DNA from 2 places in the Nocardiopsis tropica genome. Region 2 is predicted to be linked to the other one. Evidence: predicted binding sites of a transcription regulator. Region 2 holds the regulator's gene; the other holds the start of a gene.
What was found. The regulator LexA, encoded in region 2, represses DNA repair genes until DNA is damaged. The targets are predictions, from matches to a motif close to TCGAACANNTGTTCGA.

Region 1 (7,614 bases), on a different contig from region 2:
CCAGGGCGGCGTCCACAGAGGTCCCGAAGACCTCGGTCCCGTCCGAGCGCTCCACGGTCAGCGCGCCCAGGGCGCCCTCCCGCACCACCCCGGCCAGCGCCCGTGCGGCCCGTTCCAGCAGGTCCGGGGGCGAGCCGAACGTGAGGACGGAGCGCCCTCCCCTTCCCACGTAGAGGGTCGGGCGGCCGCCGTCGACCACCACCACCGCACCCGGGTTCCGGCCCGGACGCGACGCCGAGTCCTCGGGGCCCCTCGGCCACGGCAGGTCCGTGCCGAACGGGTTGGCCGGGTCGGTCGCCGCCAGCACCACCGGCGCGAGCGCCCCGCCGGGGGCGTCCCCGGACAGCGCGCGCAAGCGGTCCACCGCCCCCGCCAGCGCGAACTGGGCCCCGCCCAGCCCCTCCACGAAGTAGCCGCGGCGCGCCCGCCCGGACTCCTCCATGGACCGCAGCACCCGGTACTCCTCCTGGGAGACGTTGCGTCCCTGCCACCCCCTCACCAGCAGGCCCGCGCGCTCCAGCCGGGCCTCCACCCGGGCCAGCGCGCGCCGGGTGGGGTCGGGCTCCCGCTCGGGCAGCACCCACCAGCGGCCCGCAGCCGAGGGAGGCCCCGACCGGGTCGGCAGCACCGGCCGCCGCACACGCCCCGCGCGCGAGGGGGCCCTGCGCGGCGCCGTTCCCGCGCCCAGCCGGGCGCGCAGCGGGGCGAGCGTGTCGTTGGTGACCAGCCCGTCCCACACCAGCGCCCACAGCGCGTCCACCAGGTCCCTGTCGGTGACCGCCGCGGCGCCCAGAGCGCGGGCGGCCCGGTCGGCCACGTCCCGGAAGAACAGGGCCCCGCCCTCCCGCAGCGCCTCCAGCACGGTGTGCGGCAGGGTCCCCTCGTCGGGGAGCAGGGGGTCGGGCAGCAGCACCGCCGCCTCGTCCGCCGGGACCAGCGTCAGCCACCCGTCCTCGCCGGGCAGGGTTCCGACCCCGGCCCAGACCACCTCTCCCGCCTGGGTCAGCTCGTCCAGGCGGTTCGGGGCGTACCCCTCGACCCGGGCGGGCAGCACCAGCGACTCCAGGGACGAGGCCGCGACCGGAGCGCCCCGCAACGACTCCACCGCCTCGAACACGGCGTCCGGCCCGCGCCACCGCTCGGAGGGGGTCGCACGCTGCCACATCGGCGCGAACCTGGCGAGGACGGCCGGGTCCACGGGCTCCACCTCCCGGCGCAGGCGCGCGATCGAACCGCGCCTCAGCCTCCGGAGCACGTCGGCGTCGCACCACTCGGTGACAGCCCCTCCCGTCCGCGGGGCCCCGCCGCCGGCGGACGGCGGGGGAGCGCTTCCCTCCGGCCGGAACCCGCCCTGGGCCACCCTGCCCTCGCGCGCCAGGACGCGCAGCACCCCCAGGACCCCGTCCTCGGGCAGGCCGAGCCGCTCCGCGGCCTCGGCGGCGGTGAACGGACCGTGCGTGCGGGCGTACCGGGACACGAGGTCGCGCCGGGCGTCCGCCACCGGTTCGAGCAGGGCGGCGGGCACCCCCGGCGGGGGCTCGGCGCCCAGGGCGTCGCGCAGCCGCGCCACGTCCTCCACCGCGCACCAGCGCCCGGCCGCGCCGGGCCGGTCCCCCGGGCAGCGCATCCGCACGATCCGGCCCTCGGCCGCCAACCCCTCCAGCCACGCCTCCTCCACACCCCGCACGGCCGCCTCCCCCGTCGTCAGCGGTCCCACCTCGCGCAGCAGGTCCGCCGCGCCCTCGGCGTCCCGCACCGGGGCGGCGGTCCGCTGGAGCAGGGCGCCGACGTGCTCCACCACGTCGGGGTCGAGCAGGTCCCGCAGGTCGGCGTGGCCCAGGAGGTCGGCCAGCAGGGACGGGTCCAGGGTGAGGGCCTGCGCGCGCACCTCGGCGGCCGGGGCGTCGCCCTCGTACAGGAACGCCGCCGTGTACTCCATCAGCAGCGACTGCGCGAACGGCGACGCGCGCTCCGTGCGCACCTCCACCACCCGGGTCCGCCTCGCACGGAGGTCGCGGAGCACCTCCACCAGCGCGGGCACGTCGAACACGTCGCGAAGGCACTCGCGCACCGTCTCCAGCACGATCGGGAACGACCCGTACCGCCCCGCCACCGACAGCAGGTGCGAGGCCCGCAGCCTCTGCTGCCACAGCGGCATCCGCCGGTCCGGGCGCTGGCGGGGGAGCAGCAGGGCCCGCGCCGCGCACTCCCGGAACCGGGAGGCGAACAGGGCCGAACCGGTCAGCTCGTCGGTGACGACCCCCTCCACCGTCTCGGGGTCCAGCGCCACCAGGTCGGCCAGCCCGCCCGCCCGGTCGAGCGCCTCGGAGTCGGGCAGCCGCAGCACGATCCCGTCGTCGCCGTGCACCACCTGGGCGTCCGCCCCGAACCGCTCCCGCACCCGGGCCGCGATCGCCAGCGCCCACGGCGCGTGGACCCGGGCCCCGAGCGGCGAGTGGACCACCGCGCGCCAGTCGCCGACCTGGTCGCGGAAGCGCTCGACCACGACCGTCCGCTCGTCCGGCACCTGGCCGGTGGCCCACCGCTGGTCGGCGACGTAGGACACCAGGTTCCGGGCGGCCCAGCGGTCCAGTCCGGCTCCCTCGGCCAGGGCCAGCGCCTCCTCCGGGCCGGAGTCGGCGAGCTGCCTGGTCATGGCGCCGATCGCGCGGCCCAGCTCCACCGGGCGGCCCTGGGCGTCGGCCTTCCAGAACGGCATCCGGCCCGGTCTGCCCGGCGCCGGGGAGACCAGGACCCGGTCGGCGGTGATCGCCTCGATCCGCCACGACGTGGAGCCCAGCACGAACACGTCGCCGACGCGCGACTCGTAGACCATCTCCTCGTCCAGCTCGCCGACCCTGGTGGGCGCCCTGCCCCCCTCCTGCCCCGCGAGGTGCACGCCGTACAGGCCGCGGTCGGGGATGGTGCCGCCGCTGATCACGGCCAGCCGCTGCGCCCCCGGCCGCGCGCGCAGGACGTCCGCCTCCCGGTCCCACACGACGCGCGGGCGCAGCTCGGCGAACTCGTCCGAGGGGTAGCGGCCCGAGAGCATGTCCAGGACCGACTCCAGCACGGAGTCGGCCAGGTCGGCGAACGGGGCCGCCCGCCGCACCAGGGCGGCCAGCTCGGCCACCGGCCAGTCGTCCATGGCCACCATCGCCACGATGTGCTGGGACAGCACGTCCAGCGGGTTGAGCGGCATCTCCAGCCGTTCGATGCCGCCCGCGCGCATGCGTTCGGCGACCACGGTCGTCGCCAGCAGGTCCCCCCGGAACTGGGGGAGGAACACGCCCTGCGAGGTCTCGCCGACCCGGTGCCCGGCCCGCCCGACCCTCTGCAGCCCGCTGGCGACCGACGGCGGCGCGGCCACCTGGACCACGAGGTCGACCGCGCCCATGTCCACGCCCAGCTCCAGGCTGGAGGTGGCCACCACGCAGCGCAGGCGCCCCGCCTTGAGGTCGTCCTCGATCAGCGCCCGCTCGGCCTTGGACATCGAGCCGTGGTGGGCGCGCGCCACCACCGCCTCCCCGCCCCTGCTCTGGCCGGACTGGCCCATGACCTGCGCGGCCGGCCCCTCCGGCGGGAGCTCGGATCCGTGCCGCTCCGCGTACAGGTCGTTGACGCGGGCGCACAGCTTCTCGGCCGTGCGCCTGCCGTTGGTGAAGACGATCGTGGACCGGTGGGACTCGACGAGGTCCAGGACCCGGCGCTCGACGTGCGGCCAGATGGACCCTCCCCGACGGGTTCCGGTGCCGCGCGGGTCCGGCTCCGGGAGCTTCCCGGCGTCGTCGGCGCGGGGCCGGGGGGCGAGCGGCCCGGGGCGTCCGGGGGGAGCGTCCCCGCCGAGCCCCTCCGCGTCCGGGTCCCCGGGGAGCGGCGCGGGCTCCGCGCCCGTCTCCTCCGGGGCGCCGGGCGGCAGGGCCGCCGCCTCCGGGGCGTCGGGCTCCTCCATGTCGGGGACGGGCACCACCACGCGCAGGTCCAGGCCGGGGGAGTCGGGCGGGCAGACGATCGCGGCTCCGCCGAGGAACCCGGCGACGAGCTCGGGCGGGCGCACGGTCGCCGACAGGCCGATCCGCTGCGCGGGCCGCTCCAGCAGGGCCTCCAGCCGTTCCAGGCTCAGCGCCAGGTGGGCCCCGCGCTTGGTGCCCGCCAGGGCGTGCACCTCGTCCACGATCACCGTCTCCACCCCCGAGAGCCCTTCGCGGGCGCGCGAGGTGAGCACGAGGAACAGCGACTCGGGCGTCGTGATGAGGACGTCCGGAGGACGGGTGGCGAGCCTGCGCCGCTCGTCGGCGGGGGTGTCCCCGGTGCGCACGCCCACGGTGACCGGGGACAGTTCCCGGCCCGCGGCGCCGGCCGCGGCCGCGATCCCCGCGAGGGGGACGCGCAGGTTGCGCTCCACGTCCGCGGCCAGCGCCTTGAGCGGGGAGACGTAGAGCACGCGGCACCGCCTGGAGCGGTCCTCGGGAGGGGGAGAGGTGAGCAGGCGGTCCAGGGACCACAGGAACGCGGAGAGGGTCTTGCCCGACCCCGTCGGGGCCACCACGAGCGTGTTGCTCCCCCCGGCGACGGACTCCCAGGCGCCCGCCTGCGCCGGGGTCGGGCCGGCGGGGAAGGCCTGGTCGAACCAGGTCCGCGTGGCCGGTCCGAAGCGTTCGAGGGGATGCGACACACGACTCATCCCGCCAGTGTGCCCGCCGCGGGGGACAGAACGGCGGAAGGGCCGCGGCGGGCGCGCCGATCCCCGATACTGGGGCCGATGAGACTCACTGCTTTCTGGAACAACATGCACCAGCAGTTCGGCGAGGCGTACGCGCAGAGCCTGGCCAAGGACTACGTCATCGAGGGTCTCGGCTCCAGGACGGTCCAGCAGGCGCTCGCCGACGGGGCGAGCCCGAAGGAGGTGTGGCGGGCGGTGTGTGACGCGTTCGACCTCCCGTTCTCCGTGCGCTGACGGAGCGGGCCGCCGACGCGCCGCGACGACGGTTCCTCCACGGGTCGCCCACGAAATCGAACAGAGGTTCGGGTAGTGTGGGTTGTCCACAGGCGAACGTCGGACGTCGCGATTGTCGTATCGACCGCGTAGCGTCGTGCGCATCATGAAGAAGAAGGCACCCACCCAACAACAGGGGTATCCCGTGGCATCTGGAGACCGAGACAAAGCTCTCGACACAGCGCTCGCGCAGATCGAGCGGCAGTTCGGCAAGGGCTCCATCATGCGCCTGGGCGACGATGATCGCCCGCCGATCGAGTCGATCCCCACCGGGGCGATCGCCCTCGACGTGGCGCTCGGCATCGGCGGTCTGCCCCGGGGGCGGATCATCGAGATCTACGGCCCCGAGTCGAGCGGCAAGACCACCGTCGCCCTGCACGCGGTGGCCAGCGCGCAGAAGCTGGGCGGCATCGCCGCCTTCGTCGACGCCGAGCACGCGCTCGACCCCGAGTACGCCAAGAAGATCGGCGTCGACACCGACAACCTCCTGCTCTCCCAGCCCGACACCGGTGAGCAGGCCCTGGAGATCGTCGACATGCTGGTGCGCTCCGGCGCGGTCTCCATCGTCGTGATCGACTCGGTGGCCGCACTGGTCCCCCGGGCCGAGATCGAGGGCGAGATGGGCGACAGCCACGTCGGCCTGCAGGCCCGCCTGATGTCGCAGGCGCTGCGCAAGATGGCCGGTGTGCTGCACCAGACGGGCACCACCGCGATCTTCATCAACCAGCTGCGCGAGAAGATCGGCGTCATGTTCGGCTCCCCGGAGACGACCACCGGCGGCAAGGCGCTCAAGTTCTACGCGTCGGTCCGCCTGGACGTCCGCCGTATCGAGACCCTCAAGGACGGCACGGACGCGGTCGGCAACCGCACCCGGGTCAAGGTGGTCAAGAACAAGATCGCGCCGCCGTTCAAGCAGGCGGAGTTCGACATCATCTACGGCGTCGGCGTCTCCCGCGAGGGCAGCCTCATCGACCTGGGCGTGGAGCACGGCATCGTGCGCAAGTCCGGCGCCTGGTACACGTACGAGGGCACCCAGCTGGGCCAGGGCAAGGAGAACGCGCGCACGTTCATGCGCGAGAACGTCGACCTGGCCAACGAGATCGAGAAGAAGATCAAGGAGAAGCTGGGCGTGCCCGTCAAGGGCGACGACAGCGCCTCCGGCTCCGCGGCCGAGAGCGGCAAGGAGCCCGCCAAGGACTCGGCGGACACCGCGGCCAAGGCGTCCGCCAAGCGCGCCCCGGCCAAGACCGCCAAGGCGCCCGCGCCGGATGCGTGACCGGGGCCGGCCCGGGGGGCGGCGCCCCTCCGACGGCGCACGCTCCGAGGACACCTCCGAGCACACCTCCCCGGGCGGGTCCGGACCGCCCGGGGACGATCCCGAGGCGCAGGCCCGCGCCCTGTGCCTGCGGATGCTCACCCACTCCCCGCGCACCCGCGCCCAGCTCGAACGGGCGCTGCACCGCAGGGAGTTCCCTGAGGAGGTCGTCGACGCCGTCCTGGGGGCGTTCGGCGACGCAGGGCTGATCGACGACGCGGCCTTCTCCCGCGCCTGGGTCTCCTCCCGCCACCACGGCAGGCGGCTGTCCCGACGCGCCCTCGCCCAGGAGCTGCGCACCCGGGGCGTGGAGGAGGACACCGTCAAGGAGGCGGTCGCGGAACTGAGCGACCAGGACGAGGAGGAGGCCGCCCGCGACCTGGCCCGCCGCCGCCTCGCCACGACCCGGGGCAAGGACCGGGAGGTCCGCATCCGGCGCGCCCTGGGCGTCCTCGCCCGCAAGGGCTACTCCTCGGGCCTGTCCTACCGGATCGTCCGCGAGGAACTCGAACGCGAGGGCGTCGAAGCCGACCTGTACGACCCCGACCTCTGACCGGGACGCGCCTCCCGGGCCGGCCGCCCGCGCGGTCCGCGAGACCGATGACCACGGGAGGTCCCGTGCAGGGGGAAGCCGTCCCGATCCTTCGCGTCGCCGACGCCGAAGCGGCCTCGGCCCGGTACCGGCGCCCGGGCTCCACCCGCGAGTGGGAGCACCGGTTCGAGCCGGGCCTTCCCGCCTTCGTCGGGGTCGCCCGCGGGCAGGTCCGGCCGTTCCTGTCCGAGCACGAGGGCGACGCCCGCCCCGACACCCTGGTCCACCTGCGGGTACGCGACGTCGACGCGGTCGCCGCCGAGTTCGGGGTCCCGGTGGAGAACGCCCCCCCCGGGCCCGCGGGACCGAGCTGCGCGACCCCGGCGGCAACCGCCTGCGGGTGGGCACCCCGAAGGACTGACCCGCCCCGCGCCCCGGAGCGGGGGCCGGCGCCGCCCCGCTCACGCCGACCGCGTCACTCGGAGGCGGACGCCCCGGCCGTTCCGGCGGGGTGCGGCGCCTGTTCGCCGGACCCCCGGTCACCGGCGGAGGCCTCCGCGGGGGGATCGGCGCCCTCGTCGCCGGTCGCGGCGGTCCCCGGATCCGCCGCCGCGTCTGCCCCGGGCGGTCCGGCGGGCTCCGGCGCGGGGCGCGGCTCCGGCGGGTCGGTCACCAGCTCGAGGGGGGCGACGTCCGCCGTGAACCCGAACACCCTCGCGTAGAAGGCCAGTTCGGCCTCCAGCGCCCGGACGCGGACGTCCTCCGCGGTGA
Region 2 (7,614 bases):
GCCGTGCTCGACGCCGGTCGCGGTGTAGACGCCGACGACGCGGTCGATGAGCTGCTTGAGGCTCCACTCGCGCTCGGGGGTGCCGACGGCTCCGCGGAAGTACTTGCTCGCCACGATCTGGGTGGCGTTCATGGACCAGGAGGCGGGGAACTCCACGCCGCGCTGCTCGAAGTTGACCGTGCCGTCACGCCAGTTGGTCATGACGACGTCGCGGCGCTCCCACTCCAGGGAGTCGTACGGGTGCGTCCCGGGGGTCGTGAAGACCCGCTTGATCTTCAGGCCCTTGCGGCTCCCCTTGCCCTTGCGCCCCGTGGAACCGCTGGCGGTTTCCGTCATCGTGGATTCTCCCCCTACCTCGTGGGCACGGCCTGCCCAACCGTGCACGGCGTCCTTGGAATACGGGACGGCCGGTCACGGGAGGACGTGTCCCGCGGTGTCCGGCCGGCCCCTGCGGTGCCCCGCCCGCGGCCCTCTCCCGGCCGCGGGGGCGCTACCCGGTGGTGGTGCTGCTCTCGGGGAGGGGGCCGGCCGCGCCGCCGTCGCCGTCCTCCCGGTCCTGCCGCAGGCTGGCGATCTCGGCCTCGAAGTCGGCGAGGCTCTCGAATCCGCGGTAGACGCTGGCGAAGTGCAGGTAGGCCACCTCGTCCAGGTCACGCATCGGGCCGAGGATGGCCAGGCCGATCTCGTGGGCCGGCACCTCGGCGACGCCGCGTCCGCGGATCTCCTCCTCGACCTGCTGGCCGAGCTTGGCGAGCGCGTCCTCGGAGACGGGGCGGCCCTGGCAGGCCCGGCGCACCCCGGCGATGATCTTGGTACGGCTGAAGGGCTCGGTGACCCCGGAGCGCTTGGCGACCATCAGCAGGACGGTCTCCTGCGTGGTGAACCTGCGCTCGCACACCGGGCAGGACCGGCGGCGCCTGATGGCCGCGCCGTCGTCGGTGGACCTGCTGTCGATCACCCTGGTGTCCGGATGGCGGCAGAACGGACAGTGCATCCTGGTTCACCTGCTTCCCTCACCGAATCGACACCCTGTATCTCTACTAAACCACAACTCCTGGGCAATCCATCCCGCGAGAGCACCAGATGTTGTGGTCGAACTTAGGCGCACCAAGGGGTGGCCCGCAACTCCGCGGCCCGCGTGTCCCGCACGCGGACACGCGACGGGACCCGCGGCGGAGGCAGGGGGGCGGACAGGGGGGCGCGGGGGCGCCGGGCCGCCCCGGGGGCGTCCGGCTCCGTCGACAAGAATAGCGGCGGAGGCCCCCGGCGCCCGCTGCGACCGGCGGCCCGCCGCGCCCGGAAGCACGTCCCACGAGGGGGTTCCGGCATCGCCCCCGGGATCCGGGAGACCAGTCCCACATCCCCCGGAACCGCCCTCGGGGAGACGTGTTCGCGCATTCCGGGGACAACACCACGTGAACACGTGTACACACGTCGGTAGAGGCCGGAAATTGACCGCGAAAACACGCGGGACAATGGACCGAGCCATCGAACGCTTGTTTGATATCACCGTGCGCAACGTCTAATGTTGACTGTGATTTCACGCTGGTTTCGCCATCACGCGGACCCCAGGTCGGCGCGGTTGCGGACCGGTGGTGGCCAGTCACGCAATCAGGCCCTGACCGAACCGAATGCCGAGGAGGCCCGGCCGTGCCGGAGGAGAATCCCGGAACCGCAGATTCCACCGCCGTTCTCACCGCAGTGGGGAACACGGGGGGATCCACGCCCGAAGCCCCCAAACTCACCGCCCGACAGCAGAGCGTCCTGAACTGCATCCAGCGGTATGTGCGCGAGCGGGGCTTCCCCCCGTCGATAAGGGAAATCGGGGAAGCGGTCGGCCTCTCCAGCCCTTCCAGCGTGGCGCACCAGCTCAAGGTCCTCCAGCGCAAGGGCTACCTGCACCGGGACCAGAACAGGCCCCGGGCGGTGGAGCTGCGCTCGCCCGGCCGCTCCGCCGGCCGGACCGTGACCCCCGAGGACATCGACCCCTCGCGCGCCGCGGCCGTGCCCCTGGTCGGCCGCATCGCCGCCGGCGGGCCCATCCTGGCCGAGGAGTCGGTGGAGGACGTGCTCGCGCTGCCCCGCCAGCTGGTCGGGGAGGGCCGCCTGTTCATGCTCACCGTGGTCGGCGACTCGATGATCGACGCCGCCATCACCGACGGCGACCTGGTCGTGGTCCGCCAGCAGCAGGACGCCAACAACGGTGACATCGTGGCGGCCCTGCTGGACGACGAGGCGACCGTCAAGGTCCTGCGCCGCGAGGAGGACGGCCACGTCTGGCTGATGCCGCGCAACGAGGCCTACGAGCCGATCAACGGTGACGCCGCCACCGTCCTGGGCAAGGTCGTCGCGGTCATGCGACGCGTCTGACCCCGGTCCGGCCCCACTGCCCCGCGCCCCCGGCGCCGTCCTGCGACGGCCCGGGGGCGCCGTGCCGTGCGCGCGGGCGCCCGGCGGCCGGGGCCGCTCGGCACGCGCGCGGTCGCGGGAACCTCGGCGCATCCCCGGCCTCCCGGGCATGGGCCGCCCGGCAGGCTCACGGTCGCGGGAGGGCCTGTGGACGACGGGGGCCCGCCGGGCGGGGCCGCTAGGCTGGAACCGTGTCCACACCACTCTCCTCCCCCTCCGCCCGACCGCGCGCCGCACTGGTCGGCGGTGCCCTCGCGGTCCTGCTCTCCGCCGCCTGCGCCCCGGCCGACACAGGCGGCGCCGAGCCCCCCGGTGCCGGCGGGGTCGAGCGCGAACTCGCCTTCGAGGGCGGCGGGCACGAGGTCTCCGCGAGCTTCCGCACACCGCACGACGCGTCCGGGAGGGTCCCCGGCGCACTCATCATCTCCGGCAGCGGTCCCACCGACCGCGACGGCAACGCGCCCGCGCGGCCCGACGCCGACACCAACCGCAACCTCTCCCGCGTACTCGCCGAAGCCGGCGTGGCCTCGCTGCGCTACGACAAGTTCGGCAGCGGCCCGGACCCGCAGACCGGGGAGGAGACCGGCCCCGGGGGCGTCCGGACGATCGCCCCTGTGGACCCCGGGGTCTTCGACCGGCAGGTCGTGGCGGCGTACGAGGAGCTCGTCGCGCAGCCCGAGGTGGACCCGGGGCGCGTGGTCGTCGTCGGCCACAGCGAGGGCGCCCTCTACGCCCTGCGCGCCCACGAGCTCATCGGCTCCGGGCACCCCTCGCCCGCGCTGGTGCTGACCGCCCCTCCGGGCACGCGCTACCTGGACCTCCTCGACCGCCAGGTCACCGAGCAGGTCCGCATGGCGGAGGGGGCGGGCCAGATCGAGGAGGCGGAGGCGGTGCAGCTCCTCTCGGACATGCGCGCCGGGCGGGCCGCGGTCAGGGGAGGACGCGACCTCACGTCGCAGGAGAGCGACCGGTTCGGCGTCTACACACCGTGGAACGCCGACTTCCTCGCGTTCATGGACGGCCTCGACCCCGTCGAACTCGGTCGCGACCTGCCCGAGGGCACACCGGTCCTGGTCCTGTGGGGGGAGGACGACGCCCAGGTCTCTCGGGAGGACGTGGACCGGCTCATGACGGGTCTGGACGGCGCCGAACGCGTGGACCTGCCCGGTACCGACCACATCCTCCGAGCCTTCGAGGACGAGCCCGGAGCGGCGGTCCTGGACTCGGACAGACCCTTCGCCGAGGGGGTCGCCCCGGCGCTGGAGGAGTTCCTCGACACCGCCTGGTAGGGCTCCCGGCCGTCGGGGGCGCCCGGGGGGCGCCGGCCCGTCACTCGGGGATCGACTCCGGGAGGGCCCCGACCACCGCCAGGGCGAGCTCCTCCGCGTCGGCGACGATACGCTCCTCGTCGGCCGGCTCGGTCGCGTCGTAGCGGGACGCCACGCTGTAGCAGGACTCCAGGTACAGGTTGGAGACCCGCGTCCCCACGCAGCCGACCGTGAACGGCGCCCCGCGGGTCCAGCGCACCGCCTCCTCGCCGACACCGTCCAGCCCGGTGGTGTCGTGCTGTTCCGTGGTCGCGCGCAGATTGTCGGCGGCGGTCGTCACCCCGCCCGGGTTGGGAGCGGCCACCATCACCAGCGTCGCCGTGGCCGGAACCGCCTCTCCCGGGCCCTCCGGGGTGGCCCAGCGGCACTGCCACCCGGACCCGGCCGGGTCCTCCGGACCGCCGACCGGCTCCTCCAGCTCCAGTTCGTGCCCCGGCACCAGCGCGTCCAGCGTCTCCGTCGCGACGGCGGCGCACCCGGGGGCCGACTCGTACTCGCCCGTCTCCGGGGAGTCCCGCGTGACGACGTACCAGATCGCGCCGGCCGCGAGCAGGAGCAGGGCCAGGCCGGCGGCGACCACTCCCGCCGTCGCGCAGCCCCTGCTCTGCGGCTGCGCCGACGGCACCACCTCGGGAGGAGGGCCGTACGGGGGCTGGGCGGGGTACTGCGGGCTCACAGGGACTCCCCGATCCGTCCGGCGAACTCGGCGGCCAGGTCGGCCGCGTCCTCGGGGTCGACCGGCTCCTGCCCGGTCAGGCCCGCGTAGGACACGCGCACGAACAGGTTGTCGCTGTGGAAGGCGAGTTCGGCGGTGCCGGGCACCTGCCCGTGCCACACCGCGCCCTCGCCCGTCGGCAGGTCCACCTCCTCGGCGCGCACGGGCAGCAGTGCCGTGTACGCCTCCGCGGCGCGGTCGGCCCCGGTCACCGGTTCCTCTCCCGTGGCGTCGGTGAAGAGCGCCGACACGTCGACGCGCAGTGCTCCCCCGTCGCCGCCGGGGGCCCCGGGCGAGGACCACGCGCACACGAGGTTGTCGCCGCCCTCCAGGGGGCCCTGCTCCCGGGGCTGCGCGACCGCCCCGGGCAGGCGCTCCGCGAGGAGTTCGCCGGTGACGGCGTCGCAGCCGGTCGCCGCGGCGTGAACGTCACCGCTCTCGGGGACGTCCGGGTCGTTCCCGGACAGCCACAGCCCGCCGCCGACGGCGGCCGCGGACAGCACCACCGCGCCCGCACCGATCACGGCCACCCGCACGAGGGGACCCACCCGGCCACCCGCCTCCCTGTCGGTCACCGAGCCGACCGCGGGGGACGGCGGCCGCGCCCGGCGGCCGCCGTCCCGTTCCGGTCAGCCGACGACGATGTTCACCAGCTTCGGCGCGCGCACGATGACCTTGCGGATCTGCTTGTCGCCGATGAAGCCCTGTGCCCGCTCCGACGCCAGCGCCAGCTTCTCCAGCTCGGCGGGGTCGATGTCGGGCGCCACGGACAGCTTGTCACGGACCTTGCTCTGCACCTGCACGACACAGGTCACGGTCTCCTGCACCAGGAGGCCGGGGTCCGCCTCGGGCCAGTGGCCGACGGCGACGGTGCCCACGTGGCCCAGCTTCTCCCAGCCCTCCTCCGCCACGTAGGGCGCGAACAGGGACAGGGCGACGGCCACGAACTCGGCGGCCTCGCGCACCGCGGGGTCGCCCGCCCCGGGGCCGGAGTCGATGGCCTTGCGGGTCGCCGAGACCAGCTCCATGGTGCGGGCGATGGCCACGTTGAACCGCCGCGACTCGACCAGGTTCGTGATCTGGTCGATGGTGCGGTGCGTGACCCTGCGCAGGGCGGTGTCGCCCCCGGCGGGGTCGGCGCCGGGCTCGCTGGCCGCTCCCGCCTCGCTCATCACCCGGTAGGCGCGGTTGAGGAACTTCTGCGCCGCGACGGCGGACACGTCGGCCCAGTCGACGTCCTCCTCCGGGGGGGAGGCGAAGAGCATGGTCAGCCGGACGGCGTCCACGCCGTAGGCGTCGATCTCCTTGCCCAGGTCGACGCCGTTGCCCAGGGACTTGGACATCGCCCGGCCCTGGTTGATGACCTGTCCCTGGTTGGTCAGGTGGCGGAAGGGCTCGGTGAAGGACACCATGCCCAGGTCGTGCAGGACCTTGGTGAAGAAGCGGGCGTACATCAGGTGGAGCGTCGCGTGCTCCTTGCCGCCGATGTAGTGGTCGACCGGCCCCCACTTGTCGACCGCCTCGACGTCGAACGGGGCGGTGTCCAGGCGGGGCGAGCAGTAGCGCAGGAAGTACCAGGACGAGTCCACGAAGGTGTCCATGGTGTCGGTGTCCCGCAGGGCGGGGCCCGCGCAGGACGGGCAGTCCACGTTGACCCACTCCTCGGCCGAGGCCAGGGGCGACACGCCCTTGGGCGCCAGCTCGGCGCCCTTCAGCTCGGGGAGGGTGACGGGCAGCTGGTCGTCGGGGACCGCGACCTCGCCGCACGAGGGGCAGTGGACGATCGGGATGGGCGTGCCCCAGTAGCGCTGGCGGGACAGCAGCCAGTCGCGCAGCCGGTAGTTGACCGTGCCCTCGCCGGTGCCGCGCTCGGCGAGCACCCCGATGATGCGCTCGATCGCCTCGGCCTTGGCCAGGCCGTCCAGCGGACCGGAGTCGCGCAGCGTGCCCTCGCCCGCGGTGGCCACGCCGGTCTCCGCCGGGTCGGGCTCCCCGGTCTCCACCACGACCCTGACCGGCAGGTCGAAGGCCAGGGCGAAGTCGAGGTCGCGCTGGTCGTGCGCGGGCACCGCCATGATGGCGCCGTGGCCGTAGTCGGCCAGGACGTAGTCGGCGGCCCAGACGGGCATGCGCTCGCCGTTGACGGGGTTGACGGCGTAGCGGCCCAGGAAGACACCGGTCTTGGGGCGCTCGGTGGCCTGGCGCTCGATGTCGGAGAGCTTGGCGACCTCGGCGCGGTAGGCGTCGAAGGCCTCCCGCTGCTCGGGGGCGCACAGCTCCTCCGCCAGGTCCGCGTCGGCGGCCACCACGAAGAACGTGGCGCCGTAGAGGGTGTCCGGGCGCGTGGTGAACACCGTGACCGGCTCGTCGCGGCCCTCGATCCGGAAGTGCACGTCGGCGCCGGTGGAGCGGCCGATCCAGTTGCGCTGCATGGCCAGGATCTCGTCGGGCCAGCGGCCTCCGTCGAGCTGGTCCATGTCGTCCAGCAGGCGCTGGGCGTAGTCGGTGATCTTGAAGTACCACTGGTTCAGGCTGCGGCGGACGACGTCGGAGCCGCAGCGCTCGCACCTGCCCTGGACGACCTGCTCGTTGGCGAGCACCGTCTGGTCCTTGGGGCACCAGTTGACCTGGCCGTCCTTGCGGTAGGCCAGCCCGCGCTCGAAGAAGCGGGTGAACAGCCACTGGTTCCACTTGTAGTACTCGGGGTCCGAGGTGTGCAGGCGGCGCGACCAGTCCACGCCGATGCCGTAGCGCCGGAACGAGGCCGCCTGGGTCTCGATGTTGGCGTAGGTCCACTCGGCCGGGTGCGAGTCGTTCTTGATCGCCGCGTTCTCGGCGGGCAGCCCGAAGGAGTCCCAGCCGACGGGGTGCAGGACGTTGTCGCCGCGCTGGAAGCGGTAGCGGCCGATGACGTCGCCGATGGCGTACGCCTCCGCGTGACCCATGTGCAGGTCGCCGGAGGGGTAGGCGAACATGTCGACGATGTAGGAGCGCGGACGGGTGTCCTCGGGATCCTCCTCGGCCTGGAACGGGAGCTCGGCGGCCCAGCGCGCCTGCCATTTGTCCTGGAGGGCGCGGGCGTCGTAGGTGTCGCCCGTCGTCTGGTCGCCGTCTACCGCTGTCATCGCTGAAGGTTCCTTAGCCGCGTCCGGGTGTACTTCC

Region 1: recA (recombinase RecA) is a predicted target of LexA. The motif match lies at 5,014-5,029, and genes of this name have one in related genera.

What each region holds. Positions count from the first base shown of each region.
Region 1 is NZ_JBHSUF010000001.1:215,252-222,865, forward strand. It holds gene ACFQBR_RS00915 (DEAD/DEAH box helicase) at 1-4,684, opposite strand, end outside; gene ACFQBR_RS00920 (DUF3046 domain-containing protein) at 4,763-4,957, shown strand; gene recA (recombinase RecA) at 5,142-6,272, shown strand; gene recX (recombination regulator RecX) at 6,265-6,864, shown strand; partial or broken gene ACFQBR_RS00935 (glyoxalase superfamily protein) at 6,912-7,106, shown strand; gene ACFQBR_RS00940 (S9 family peptidase) at 7,319-7,614, opposite strand, start outside.
Region 2 is NZ_JBHSUF010000006.1:272,523-280,136, forward strand. It holds gene ACFQBR_RS12140 (vitamin B12-dependent ribonucleotide reductase) at 1-336, opposite strand, end outside; gene nrdR (transcriptional regulator NrdR) at 491-994, opposite strand; gene lexA (transcriptional repressor LexA) at 1,651-2,370, shown strand; gene ACFQBR_RS12155 (alpha/beta hydrolase family protein) at 2,601-3,698, shown strand; gene ACFQBR_RS12160 (hypothetical protein) at 3,739-4,365, opposite strand; gene ACFQBR_RS12165 (hypothetical protein) at 4,410-5,000, opposite strand; gene leuS (leucine--tRNA ligase) at 5,082-7,577, opposite strand.